2 linked regions of the Methylococcus capsulatus genome follow. The protein of the gene in region 1 interacts with the protein of each later gene in a pairwise test. Links are inferred from orthologs where the notes say so. Each region holds a gene or a part of one and is shown on either strand. Other genes may lie near its edges. The genes, in order: dnaE and dnaQ.

What was found.
Region 2: the proteins of dnaE (region 1) and dnaQ interact in binary tests that used the Escherichia coli proteins (3 or more experiments, as listed by UniProt). The link is inferred for Methylococcus capsulatus from one-to-one orthologs.

What each region holds. Positions count from the first base shown.
Region 1 is NZ_CP104311.1:2,446,874-2,454,523, forward strand. What follows is about bases 153-4,211. They hold dnaE (DNA polymerase III subunit alpha), read left to right. Parts: upstream 153-513; coding sequence 514-4,011; downstream 4,012-4,211. Also shown: N4J17_RS12070 (hypothetical protein), read right to left, coding at 4,680-4,904; N4J17_RS12075 (N-acetylmuramoyl-L-alanine amidase), read right to left, coding at 5,382-5,753; N4J17_RS12080 (hypothetical protein), read right to left, coding at 5,765-7,018; N4J17_RS12085 (hypothetical protein), read right to left, coding at 7,211-7,650. UniProt on the Escherichia coli protein: DNA polymerase III is a complex, multichain enzyme responsible for most of the replicative synthesis in bacteria. This DNA polymerase also exhibits 3' to 5' exonuclease activity. The alpha chain is the DNA polymerase catalytic subunit.
Region 2 is NZ_CP104311.1:1,888,919-1,895,487, forward strand. What follows is about bases 2,033-5,010. They hold dnaQ (DNA polymerase III subunit epsilon), read left to right. Parts: upstream 2,033-3,108; coding sequence 3,109-3,912; downstream 3,913-5,010. Other genes in these bases: N4J17_RS09365 (APC family permease), read left to right, coding at 2,033-2,634; rnhA (ribonuclease HI), read left to right, coding at 2,631-3,098. Outside these bases: N4J17_RS09355 (hypothetical protein), read left to right, coding at 1-271; N4J17_RS09360 (DUF2272 domain-containing protein), read left to right, coding at 352-1,149; more of N4J17_RS09365, read left to right, coding at 1,213-2,032; N4J17_RS09390 (bifunctional metallophosphatase/5'-nucleotidase), read left to right, coding at 5,458-6,569. UniProt on the Escherichia coli protein: DNA polymerase III is a complex, multichain enzyme responsible for most of the replicative synthesis in bacteria. The epsilon subunit contain the editing function and is a proofreading 3'-5' exonuclease.

The sequences.
Region 1 (7,650 bases):
GTGGGTATCCGAACCCAGGTCGGGTTACTTTGCGAAACCCCTCCATGGGTTTCGCTCTGCGGGTCAGCCTTCGGCTGCCCGAATTCGCTCCCGGCGAATTTGTTTTTTGTACGGACAAAAGACCCGTTCGCTGGGAGCAAATGGGGCCGCACGGAGTGCGCCCGTAGGGTTTGCGGCAGGAAAGCCGCAAAACGAAGTACGCAAAGAAGAACCGCCCGGAGGCCGCGAAATCTTTTGTGCAATTACCAAAACCGTCCCTGGTTTTCGCCTAATGGGCCAGCCTTCGGCTGTTCAACTTTGCTCCCAGCAAAGGTGTCGCTTTCGGGGAGGGTCCATCGAAGGGGTTCCTGCCCCTCGATGGACGAGCCACATCCCTGCGGCTCCCGTTCGGGCTAGTCTCGCCGAAACCTGCGATGCTCGGTGCGAGCTAACGGGGAAGAGATCAAGAGCGGAAACGGCCTTGCTGCGCGCGGCCCGCGGCCTTTGAATATGAATTTGCAATAGCTGGCACTCATGGAGCCTAAGTTCGTCCATCTCAGGATTCACACCGAGTATTCCCTGGTCGACGGGGTGGTCCGGATCAAGCCGCTGGTCAAGCGGCTGACTGAACTCGGCATGCCGGCCGTGGCGGTCACCGACCAGTCCAATCTATTTGCGCTAGTCAAGTTCTACAAAGCGGCCATGGGCTCCGGTATCAAGCCGATCGCCGGGGCCGACGTCTGGGTGCAGAACCCGCAGGATGTGAGTGCCCCTCACCGGCTCACCCTGCTGGTCCAGAATCAGGAGGGATACCTCGCGCTGACCGAGCTGATTTCACGCAGCTACCAGGAAAACCAGCACCAAGGCGTTCCCATGCTGATGCCGGAATGGCTGGCGGATCGCAATACCGGCCTGATCGCGCTCTCGGGCGGCCGCGAAGGCGCCATCGGCCATGCCTTGATCGCCGGTAACGGGTCGGAAGCGACGCGGCTGGCCGAATACTGGGGAGGAACGTTCCGGGACCGTTTCTACCTGGAATTGTGCCGGACGGGGCGCCCGAACGAGGAGCGCTACATCGATGCAGCGGTGGACCTGGCCGCCCGCCTGGACTTGCCGGTGGTGGCCACCAACGACGTTCGCTTCCTGTCCGCCAAAGAGTTCGAGGCCCATGAGGCGAGGGTCTGTATCTACCAGGGACGGGTGCTGGACGACCCGCGCCGGCCACAGGACTACAGCGAGCAGCAGTATCTGCGCAGCGAGGAGGAGATGCTGGCGCTGTTCGCCGATTTGCCGGAGGCGCTGGAGAACAGCGTCGAGATCGCGCGCCGCTGCAACATCAGCCTGACTCTGGGCAAGAACTTCCTGCCGGATTTCCCGGTGCCGGCGGGCATGACGCCCGACGATTTTTTCTCGGAGCAGTCGCGCAAAGGCTTGAGGGAACGTCTGGCCGTGCGACCGCCTTCGGGAGCCGGAACTTTGGAAGAACGGACCAAACGTTATTGGGACCGGCTCGAACTGGAGCTGTCCGTGATCTGCCATATGGGCTTTCCAGGCTATTTCCTGATCGTCGCCGACTTCATCCAGTGGGCCAAGAGCCAGGGTATCCCGGTAGGACCGGGACGCGGCTCCGGTGCGGGCTCCCTGGTAGCCTATGCACTCAAGATCACCGATCTCGACCCGATCGAATTCGAGCTGCTGTTCGAGCGCTTCCTCAATCCCGAGCGCGTCTCCATGCCAGACTTCGACGTCGATTTCTGCATGGAGCGACGCGATGAAGTGATCGACTATGTCGCCCGCAAATATGGCCGCGACAAGGTGTCCCAGATCATCACTTACGGCAGCATGGCCGCCAAGGCCGTGGTGCGTGATGTCGGCCGGGTGCTGGGTCACCCCTACGGCTTCGTCGACCGTATCGCCAAGCTGATCCCGTTCGAGCTCGGTATCACCTTGAGCAAGGCGCTGGAGGACAGCGAAGATCTGCGCAAGCTGTACGAGGGAGACGAGGAGGTCAGGGCGCTCCTCGATCTGGCCCAGTCGCTCGAGGGCATCACCCGCAATCCGGGCAAACATGCCGGTGGGGTGGTGATTGCACCTTCGCGCCTGATCGATTTCAGTCCGCTGTACTGCGAGCCGGGCGGCGGGAACCTGGTGACCCAATTCGACAAAGACGACGTAGAGGCTGTCGGCCTGGTCAAATTCGACTTCCTGGGACTCCGGACTCTGACGATCATCGACTGGGCGCTGGCCGACATCAATGCCAAACGGCGGTCAGCTGGAGAGGAGCCGGTCGACATCAACCGGATTCCCTTGGACGATCCCACGACCTATGAGCTGCTGGGAAGGTGCGCGACCACCGCGGTGTTCCAGCTCGAATCGCGCGGCATGAAGGACCTGATCAAGCGCCTCAAGCCCGACTGCTTCGAGGACATCATCGCCCTGGTCGCGCTGTTTCGCCCCGGCCCGCTGCAGTCCGGCATGGTGGATGATTACATTAACGTCAAACACGGCCGGACCAAGGCGGAATATCCCCATCCGGTGCTGGAGCCCATCCTCAAACCGACCAACGGCGTCATCCTGTACCAGGAGCAGGTGATGCAGATCGCCCGCGATATGGCCGGCTATACCCTGGGCGGAGCCGACCTGTTGCGGCGCGCCATGGGCAAGAAGAAGCCGGAGGAGATGGCGAAGCAAAGGGAAATCTTTATTGCTGGTGCCACCCGCCAAGGCATAGATCAGAGCATCTCCTCCTACATTTTCGACTTGATGGAGAAGTTTGCCGGCTACGGGTTCAACAAATCGCATTCCGCTGCCTATGCCCTGGTGTCGTATCAGACCGCCTGGCTCAAGGCACACTATCCGGCCGAGTTTATGTCGGCGGTGCTGTCAGCCGACATGGACAATACCGACAAGGTCGTCGTGCTGATTGACGAATGCCGCGAGATGAAGCTGTCTATCTTGCCGCCCGACATCAATCTCTCTGAATACCGGTTTACCGTCCAGGGCAGGAGGGAAATCCTTTACGGCCTGGGTGCGGTCAAAGGCGTGGGTCAGACCGCGATCGAAGACATCCTGCAGGAGCGGAAGAACAACGGACCGTTCACCGACCTACTCGACCTGTGCCGACGCATCGACCTCCGCAAGGCCAATCGGCGGGTGTTGGAGGCGATGATTCGGGCGGGCGTGTTCGATTGTTTCGACCGGAATCGGGCCGCCCTGTTCGCTGCCCTGCCGGACGTGCTGAAGGCGGCGGAGCAGCAAGGAGTCATGAGCGCTGCCGGTCAGGATGACCTGTTCGGAGGCTTTACTGCGGAAAGCCCCTCGGCCTCCGGCACAAGCCGGGTGGTGGCGGAGGTCGAACCCTGGAGCGAAGCGGAACGGCTGGCTCAGGAAAAAGCCACGCTGGGTCTGTATCTCACCGGCCATCCGATCACGCCGCACGAACGCGAACTCGAGCAGATCATCACCAGCCGGCTCGGCCCTCTCATGGGAGAGGGCGAGGGCACCCGGGGGGAGACGCGGGTGGTCGTCGCTGGCCTTATCGTCGATATCCGTACCCGAGTGACCCGCAGCGGTCAGAAAATGGGCTTTCTGTCGCTGGACGACCGTACCGGCCGTATGGAACTGGCCGTCTATACGGAAACCTTCCAGCGCGACGGCCACCATCTTGCCAAGGACGGTCTCATCGTTGCCGAGGGGATCCTGGGATACGACGAATATGCCGGGCAGACCCGCATCACCGCGGAAAGAATATTGAGCATCGAGGAGGCGAGGGCGCATTTTGCCCGCTGTCTCCGGATCGAATGGCCCGCTGCGGAGGCCGACAGTGTTCCTTCTTCATTCCTGGGGGAATTCAGGACGCTGCTCGACCGGTTTGCGGGGGGGAATTGTCCTGTCCATGTTGCCTACCGGGGACGGGGTGCGCAGACCGTGCTCCGTCTTGCTGATCGCTGGCGGGTCCATCCCCGCGACGAGTTGCTGGGGAGCCTGAGGAAATGCATCGGCAGTTCCCGGGTCCAAGTGGTGTACCAGTAATCTGGCAGAGGGAAATCCTCAGGTCCTCAGCCGCCGGATCGCCTCTTTCCTGGTCACGAAGTACAGCTTATTGAATTATAAAGGTAAAGTTGGACGGTAAAGAGGTTGTTTCAAGTTTGTAAAAAAATCTAGACACCGGGAACTTTTCCGCTATACTTCTGCCCAGCCGTCAGGGATGGGGCCTCAGAGAGAGTCGTCAATGAGGAGGAGAGCCCTTCGGGGCAATCGATAATTACAACAATAACGCAACTACCGATGCGCTTCGCAGGTAAACTCGGCGATAGCGTTGAAACAACAACAATAACAAAAAACGCTAAAAAGCCCGCCCTTGGCGGGCTTTCTTATGTCCGCCAGGGAGGGAGAATGAGGCGACCCCAAAAAGCCGCCCAGGAGGAGGAGAACAAAAACCGCGCAATAACCATCACTGGTTGAACTGCACCGCATCGTCCTATTGAACTTAGATAAATTATACCGAATTCGATGCGCATTAGTATCAGAGTTTCTTATGACGTCCATGCTTGACGTTTATTATCGGTAAACAAAGGGGTATTCATCGCCCGTTCTGTATCGCAGGAAGCGCAAACCAAGGTTCGGGCATTCTATGGCGTGTTCGAGATCAAGAGCCATCAGCCCGTGAGTACCGTCCGAATGCTGGACGGAGTCCCGGTCTATCCCCACTCCTCCCTGTCGACGGCTGCGTCCGACAATCTGTCCGTCTGAAGAAAGCCATCGCGCCTGGCCTGCACACCTTGTTTGAATCTGTCCGGCATGCGCTCCACGCTTTCATCGGCTATGGCTTCCAGAAGGTCCATTTCGGCCATGTCCTCGCTGGGGGCCGCCAGATAGCGCTTTTTCAGGCCGCCGTCACCGAACTGGTTGGTGATGGCCAGCATGAGGGCGATGCCGCGTTCCGGGTGGAGGTCCGATGCGTAGTTCTTTATCTTTCCAAGAAACTGGCGGAGCGCGCCTGCGGCGGTTTGGACCTGGGCCCGTTGAAAGGGCAGGTGAAGGGCAGATTTTTCGAAGCGGCCGGTCCAGGGAGCGCGGATGAGATTGAATGCTGGGTCGAGCGCGATACCCGTTCGGGCGTCAACACCGCCGTTGGGTCTGTTCGTGCAGGCGATGAGACCGTCGGCGATGCGGACGCGGGCGGTGGGTGCGTCTTCGCGCGGGTTGGCCGCACCGAGGAGTCGTATGACGTGTTATTCCAGACTCGTGACGAGTGGCGCAGTAGCGGGCGCCGGCGGGGCCGGGTGGGATCCGATCCGTTTCAGCAGTTCCGCGCGGTCGAACCCGTGGCCGGTACAGTCACGCGCAGCCCGTATCTCGGCATGCAGCACGATGTGTTCCGCGTCTGGCGGGAAGCTCCACTATGCCGCTTTCTCCCATATCAGTTCCGCCGTGGCGTCGTATATTTCCTCGGACCAGTTTTCGTCCGGGCCGACGGCGGTTGCGACGCCTATCGTCATGAGGTTGGGATTGAACCCACGGCGATACAGCACCCAAGCGGGGTTGATGACCAGGCCGGCATGATAGGCCGTGTCCGCTTCGTCGGCGTGCTGATGGATCCGGCCGCCAGCAGCCACGAGGTAGTGACAGGATTCGCTGGACCTGGGATTGGCGAACAGAACCTGGGCGGTTTCCATGCCTGAGTAGCCATGGATGACAACGGCCAGAGGTTTATTGCCACGCCAGCTGTGGGTGAAGTTATCGACGCGGCAGCCGATCCATTGTTTGAGCATGGCAGGCTCTCCTATCCCAATATGCCGCGCTCGCCGGTGAGCGGCGGTACGGCCGGCGTATTGCCAGCCGACTGGTCGGCAGATGCCTGAGGGCTCTGCCGCTCGCGCCGCTGCTCGTCATCCTTTACCGCCAGGACGCCGCGAAGCTTGAGCAGATTCTGCAGCGCGGCGTACCAGAAAGGCGCGCCGAGGCTGAGGAGAAACACCGAGAGAATCATGCCGATCGGATTGACCTCACCCCATCGCTCCAGCCATCCCTTGCTGCTGCCGAGGACGTTGATGAGACCGAGGTCTTGCAGATGTTCCAGGTCGGTTCTGACATCGACCCATCCGCCATTGCTGAGTGGAATGGGAACCGGGGACGGTACCGCCGCCACGCCTGCCAGTGCGCTCAGAGCGGCCGCCGGTTTGCCTTTGGGTGCCTCCGGCCGGTCGGGAACGGCTGTCGTGCCGTCTGGGCCTTTCGTGTGCAGAGGGGCACTGCCGGAAGGAGGCGAGGGAATCTTCGATCGGGAGACCGCGCTGGCCTTTTCGGGACCGGCGGCATCATGTGGCCGCTGGTCAAGCTCGAAAGCCTTTTGGACCAGGGTGTTTCGCAGACCTTCGTCGACGGTCAGCCGGTTGATGATGTCGATGGTGTCGAGTTGAACCGCGACGACGATCACGGTCGAACAGGCTACGGTGATCAGCCGGGTGGTGGCGGTAAAACGTTCGGAAACCCGGTCGATGGTCTGATCGAACCAGCCGTTGATCTTGGCCACCAGACGGCTATTGGCCTCCTGCAACAGCGCCTTACTGTGGCGCACGTTGGTCGCGAGTTCCGGATGGCTCAACTCGAGCTGCAAGGCGCAGGCCCGGACGTTTTCGAGCGTGGCCGCCGGATCCTCGATACCGTTTTTTTCCAGCATCTTGGTGAGTATTTGCCGGGCGGAGTCGGACAGGCGGTTCCTGTCATCCCTCGGCGTCTGGCCGCTGGCGATGTCGAGCAGCAGCTTGGTGAATTCCTCGCGGTGTATCGTGGCGCCGAGTCGCTGTCCTACGTGGCTGATCATGGGGTGGGTAAGGAGGGCGCGGGAGACCTGCTCCGCCATTTCGCGGCTCAGACTGGGATCGATCTGCCGCAACAAATCGCCCAGCCCGCGTGCGAGATGTTTTCCCCGGGTGTTCGCCACATCGGTGATGAGCTGGGTCAGCACAGTCACCGCCATACTGGCGATGAGCATGACGACGGAAATCCCCAGCAATAGGTCGATGGTTTTCAGCATTGCCGAATCCTCCGATTGGCGAGAAACGCGGAGCCAGGCTGTGCGGTCCGGTGGAAAGGGCGGACCTTCCCTGTTCGAGGAACCGCTTGCCGAAATGGTGTTACCGCAGTTTAGCCGGAAATCCCTCCGCGGCGATATTCGTGATGCATTCCCGGCAGTCGAAGCCGGCGTAAGGAGGACAGAGGGGCTATGTTAATCCGCGAGGAAGCCGCGGAGAAAACGCTTCATAGCTGTCTTGAGAGCCAGCACCGCGCAGTAGAGCCGTGATTGCTGCACCAGCGCGTGTGCCCAGCGCAGCAGCCGCATGATCCATTCGTAGAGCCGGGCGAACCACGCGAACGACATGAGCGCCGGCCGCGTCAGTCTGAAGACTCGGGCAACCAGCAGCGTGCCCAGCAGCTTGGCGGCGATTTCCATCAGGATGCCGGCAGTCACTGCACCGTGCACCATCAGCGCCACTGCGCCAACGTTGAGGGGTGTGACCAGAGCCAGCGGGAGGGCGAGGGCGGCCAGTGCCAGGTTCGGCGAGGCTTGCGAAAGCCAAGCATCGAAGCGTTCCAGATGCAACAGGCGTGAGAGCCGTTGGCCGAGAATGGTCAACAGGTCCCAGAGCCATTCTTCAAACAGGACCA
Region 2 (6,569 bases), 560 kb from region 1 along the record:
GCGCTTGGACGCTGAACGTCTCAGCGAGGCGTATATCGTCTACCGCCGCAGCGACGGCAGTCCCTGGCGGCTTTCGCTCGCCGAGGTGTTTGCCCGCCGGAAAGCCCTGGAAGTTGCGTATAATCCGAACGATTGTGTGGAGGTGCGTTGGGGCGCCGGGCGCGGAACCGAAGAGTACTCCACCTGCACCCGGCATGCGCCTGCGGATCAGGCGGCGCGCATGGAGCAGTACCGGGTCTGGTTCCGGGAGGCCCGGCGCCCGCCGCGTTAAGGTGAAACGACGCGAAGCGGTGGCTTCGGGGCCGGACTGGAAAAAGCAGGTCCATCGGGAAACCTTGTCGGAACATCGGGATGAATCGTTTGAATCGGGGAAATCGTCGGTGGCATGCCGGGCGGGGCCTCGGCGCTTTGGCGTTGTGCATCGCTCTTTCCGGCTGCAGCGGTGCGAAGAAGGCACCGACTCAGCCCGCTGTCGGGCCGGTGGCGTTGACCGAAAAGCCTGCCGCGAGGGAACCGGCACTGTCAGTGATCAAGCGCCGGATACTGGCACTTGCCAACACTGAGTGGGAATTCTTCGGCTCCCAGCGGGTCATCTACGATGGTGGGGAGGAAAGCATTCCGCATGTGGGCTACTGGGAGGATGAGGACGAATCCCGTATCCAGCGTGTCAGCCGCTACTGGCAGGCGGTGAACAAGCCGGGGCTGTCCGGTCTCAACTGTTCCCAGCCCTGGTCGGCCGCCTTTGTGAGCTGGGTGATGGGAATGGCCGGTGTGCCGGAAAGCCAGTTTCCCCCGGCCAGCGCCCATTGGGTTTATCTAAGCCAGATCATCCGCAAGTCCGACGGCCCAAATTCCTCTTTCATTCCTCACTCCATCAAGGAATACAGTCCCCGGCCAGGCGACCTCATCTGCGCCAGCCGGGAGCGCTATGGCCTACCCAGTGTGACCCGGCCGCTGGAAACCTACATGCTGGAAGATACTAAGCTGCACTGCGACATCGTGGTGCAACGCAATGATGGAAGCGTGGAAGCGATCGGAGGCAACGTCCGCAACTCGGTTTCGCGCAGCACGGTCGCGCTTAACAAGGACGGCATGCTCGTCCCCACCCGACAGCGTCCGTGGTTTCTGGTGCTGGAAAACCGGTTGTGACCGTCCGGCACCGCGCCACGGATTCTTTTTTTTTCGCTCAATGATTCAAGGGAATTAAAAGCCATGCAGTCGCCGGATATGAGGGCGCCGGAGCTGAAGCGTGCCCTGGGGTGGGCCAGTGCGGGCGCGATCATGGCGGGTTCCGTGATCGGCACTGCAATTTTCCTGGTGCCCTCGACCATCGCCCGCGAACTCGACTCGGTGGGCTGGTCCTTTTTCGTCTGGATGTTCGGAGGCCTGTTGTCGCTGGCCGGGGCGCTCAGTTATGCCGAATTGGGCGCGGCCTTCCCCGAAGCGGGGGGCGAATACGCCTTTCTCCGCCGCGCCTATGGCCCTTTGTGGGGTTTCCTCTTCGGCTGGCAGCAGGTCGTCATCGGCAAAACCGGCTCCATTGCCACCATCGCTACCGGCTTCGCCATATTCCTCGGGTTTTTCGTCGACGGCTTGCAGCAAGAATGGCTGCATCTGTCCTGGGGAGAGAGCGGCTGGGGCGTGACGGGCCTTCAATTCGTCGCGATGACGGCGGTTGCATCGTTCTCTCTGATCAACTGTTTCGGTGTTGGGCGCGGCGGCGCGGTGCAGAGCTTCCTGACTGTCCTGAAGGTCGCGGCCATCGTGACTTTGGCCGGCCTGGTGCTCGGCGCCGGTAAGGGCTCCTGGGACCATTTCCAGGATGCCCCGGAACACACGGCCGGGACTGGATGGGGTGCTTTCGCCGCAGCGCTGGCCGCGGTGCTTTGGGCTTACGACGGTTGGAACAACCTGACATTGGTAGGCTCGGAAATCCGTGATCCGGAGCACACCATCCCGAAAGTGTTCCTGCTGGGGTTGCTGGCAGTGATGGGGGTTTATCTGCTGGCCAATTTTGCCTATTTCTATGCTCTGCCGCTGGATGCCGTGAAACACTCGGAGCAGGTGGCACAGGATGTGGCACAGCTCGTGTTCGGAGATTTCGGTGGCGCTGCGATCACTGCCGCCGCCGTGGTATCGACCCTGGCGGCGCTCAATGGCTCGATCCTGTCGGGCGCCCGGGTGTCTTACGCGATGGCGCGGGATGGGCTTTTCTTCAGCCCGCTGGCACGGCTCGATCCCGTCCACCGGACGCCCGTCAATGCCCTGATCGTCCAGGCTCTGTTCGCGAGCCTCCTGATTCTGCTATTCGGGCAGGATCGGGCTGGTTTCGACCGGTTGTTCAACTATGCAGTGTTCGGGCTCTGGGCATTTTATGGTATCACCGTGCTCGCCGTCATCGTACTGCGGCGCACCTCGCCGGAGGTGGTGCGGCCTTACCACGTGGCAGGTTATCCTTGGGTCCCGCTGATTTTCGGCGCGGTCGCCGGTTTGTTCTGCCTCAGTATGATCTTCCAGAATCCCTCAGAAACCGGCATCGGCCTGGTTTTCCTGTTGGCGGGCATCCCTTTCTATCTTTACTGGCGCTCCAATGGCAAGGCCGAGGCTTATCGTAAGTGGAGCCGAAAGGAATGAGCGAAACCGACCGGACCGTATACGCCTATACCGATGGCGCCTGCCGCGGCAATCCCGGACCCGGCGGCTGGGGCGTATTGCTGCGCTATGGCAACAAGACCCGCGAGCTCTACGGCGGCGAGCGCGAGACCACCAACAATCGTATGGAACTGATGGCCGCCATCCAGGCGCTGGAGGCCCTCAGCCGGCCCTGCAAGGTGAAAATCGTCACCGACTCGCAGTATGTGAAGAAAGGCATCACCGAATGGGTCGCCCAGTGGGAGAAGCGTGGCTGGAAAACCGCAGGACGCACCCCGGTCAAGAACATCGATTTATGGCAGCGCCTGATCCAGGCGGAGCAGCGCCACCAGGTGAGCTGGGGTTGGATCAAAGGCCATTCCGGCCATCCCGAAAACGAAGCGGCGGATCGCCTCGCCAATCGTGGCATCGACGAACTGACACTCTCCGACGGCACGCCGGCCTGAAAGACTGACAATGCGCCAAATCGTCCTGGATACCGAAACCACCGGCCTCGATCCCAAGGCCGGCCACCGCATCATTGAAATCGGCTGCGTGGAGCTGCTCGACCGGCGGATCACGCAGAACCGCTTCCACGTCTATATCAACCCCGAACGGGAAATCGACGCCGGCGCGATCGAAGTACACGGCCTGACCAATGAGTTCCTGGCCAGTATGCCGGTATTCAGGAACATCGCGGACGATTTCCTGAACTTCATCAGCGGGGCCGAACTCATCATCCACAACGCCGCCTTCGACGTCGGCTTCCTCGACCATGAACTCTCGCTCCTGAGTGAAAGCCGGGGCCGGATCGCTGACTACTGCGGCATCTGCGATACCCTGGCGATGGCACGCAAGAACCATCCCGGCCAGCGCAACAGCCTGGATGCTCTGTGCAAGCGCTACAACGTCGACAACAGCCGCCGGGAACTGCACGGCGCCTTGCTCGACGCCGAAATCCTCGCCGACGTTTATCTGGCGATGACCGGCGGACAGATCGCCATGCTGCTAGAGGCCGACGCTGAGTCCGGGGGCACTCGTGGGTCCGATGGGCGGTTCGAACGGCTTGCCGTGAACTCCTCTACTGGCTTCGACCATGCTCAACCCGGGCCGCTCAGGGCAAATTCCGTCGACCGGGAGCAAGCCGCGCCTAGGTCGGTCGACACCGCCCGCCCGCGGCTGCGGGTCATCCGCAGCACGCCCGAAGAGGCCGAAGCCCACGCCGCCCGCCTGGACGCCATCGCCAAAGCGAGCTCCGGCGCCTGCTTGTGGTCCCGCTAGCGCGCGGCTACGGCATCGGGTATCCTACTCCGCCTGATCGGAGCGGCTACTGGTAAACCGCAAATTCCGATTCTTGCCTTTAATGGAAGCGTGGCCGAGTGGTTGAAGGCACCGGTCTTGAAAACCGGCAACGGGAAACCGTTCGTGAGTTCGAATCTCACCGCTTCCGCCAATTGAACTCCCAATGAAGTCCAGGAAACCCGTGAGCGATGTAGCTTAGCGGGTTTTTTGTTGTTCAGGGGCAGCTACGGCATGCAAGCCTCTTTGGCTTCCCATCCACCGATGTTCGCAAGCAACTCACGGGCCTTGCGCTCGAAATTAGCGGCATCCACCCGCCAAGGGGGGCAGAACGGCTTTTGGGGAATACCCATAGGACCGGCCGGTGGGCATGCCGGCGCCGTTCTCGGGATTGACGTGGCTGCCGCCCAGCAGCCCGTCGGACTAAGCCGGATATTTCATAAAACACCCCCTGCGCCCGATAGACTGGTCAACCGCCTATTCTTTCAATCCACCGAACTGACCCAACGCCCCCAGAGGCATGGGCAGCCAATCGACCTGCCTCATTTCACCGCGGGCCGGAATTCCACACATTAGACGCAATCCACCCGCCGAGTCCTGCCGGATCCTCCTCGGTTGAGGGTGACGGCGCGCTTCAGACCCTGGCCGGTGGTCGGACGAGGCAGAGTAATTCAACTTTGCTGCCCTGCGGGTCAGTGAGCCGGTGCAACAGCTTCTTCACCGGAAAGGTGCTCGGCAAGTGCAACTTGATCCGGTCCTTGTACTGCACCACCCGTACCGCCAGCTTGAACAGCTTCAGGATGAGGGTCATGGGCTGCTGCCTTGGCCGGTTCCGTGTCGGCACAGGGGGTTGTCCTGTGTGCTGTGGCTCAAGCTGTAGGCGGCACAGGCATAGAACAGGCGCAGGCTGTGTGGCGTGGTTGCCGTCGGCGTAGCCGCAGGCGGTGTGGTAAACACGCTCACGCAGGAGGCCAGCCAAGCTGTGGGCGATGTAGGAAGGGTGCCGGCGATCCTGAATGGCCCAGGCCAAGCGGGCTATCAACCCGGTCCGCCGAGCCATGCCCTGCAGGAGGACGGCGCCGAAATCGCTGGACACCGCGCCGACTTCGAAGCCGGCACGGACGGTGAAGCCGGCGACGGTGGGAAAACGGAGCTGGGTCGCGATAGAGTCACACATTGGGCGGTCTCGTTTAGGCCTCATACGAAGCCTTTTATATCAATCGGTTTAGCGAGATTCGCCCACTTTCTTGACATATGATGGTTAGAATTAGGTAATATTCTAATAAACTCGCTCGTTCCGTCTCAGAAGCCGCATAGTTGGGGCGAACGGTGCGGTGGCGCAGAGGCATCATCCAAAAGTAACGATCATCGTGAGCCGCCGCCCCGGAAGATGAAAAATCGACAGGAACGCTGAGTTGCACATTTTGCTCCCGGAGGATGCGATTCTGGGGTAGCGCATGAGCGCAGTGGCTTTGGCGGGATCGCTTCCGTCAGCTCGCCTTCTCCTGCTTGCGGGAGCGGGGGCCCATGAAACGCTTCGCGTCGTTTCACGTTAAATCCACGTTAAGGAGAATCGAAGTGTCAAACCTCCCGGTTGCAAAAGAGATGATTGCGTTCACGCTCGGCATGGTGGTTTCGATATTCGCGCCGCTTACGTTGGCAGGGAGCGGTCAGGTTTTCTTGATCCATACCGGTGATATCCATGGACACCTCGTGCCCCGTCCGAATGTCCGCAGCGATGCTGTTGGCGGTACAGAAGGCGGCTTGGCACGCATGTACACGCTTATTCAGCAGATCCGCTCTAAGGCGAGGCAAGGGAAGGTGAACAGGTCTTTGCTTATCAACACAGGCGATACATTGCAGGGTTCAGGCGAGGCCCTGTTTACACGCGGCCAAGCGATGATCGATGTGTTGAACCTTTTCAAAATAGACGCACATGCGCCCGGGAACTGGGATTTTCTCTATGGCACCGCGCGGTTTGAAGAGGTTTTCAAAGGGAGGGGCGAACAAGCGCCTCTGGCGCCCTGGAACGCCCTGGCATCCAATCTCTACTACACGAATCAATTTGACGACGCGACCGAGTGCGGCATTACAGGCGAAGATGCTCAAGGCACCGTCCGCAAGCTCAAGCGCGTGCTCCCCCCTTATGCCATCAAGCGGGTCGGGGAGGTCAAGGTGGGATTGCTAGGGTTTACGACCGCACGCGCCGTCGCTGCCATAGGTCCGAAAGTCACCGCAGGTTACCAATTCAGTGATGCCGAAATCGAGTTGCCCTGCTACGTTGACGTCCTGCGGAAGCGGGAAAAAGTGGACCTGTTGGTCATGATATCCGAGCTGGAACTGTCCAGGGATATCAAGCTCGTTGAAATGAACCCAGGCGTCGATGTGGTCCTGAATTCCGACATGCACGAAAAGACAACTCGCCCCATCATCGTCCGCCACGTCCGTGCACCGAGTACGCTTCTGTTTGAGGAAGGGCAGGATGGCACCATGATCGGCGAACTTCAGCTCAATGTGAAGAACGGAAAGGTTGCCGATTGGCACTGGACTCCGCACATCGTTAGCGCGGCTATCATGGAAGATAAGGGCATAGCTGCCAAAGTGGCCGAGGTTCGCAGGCCGTTCCTCAAGGCGAGCTT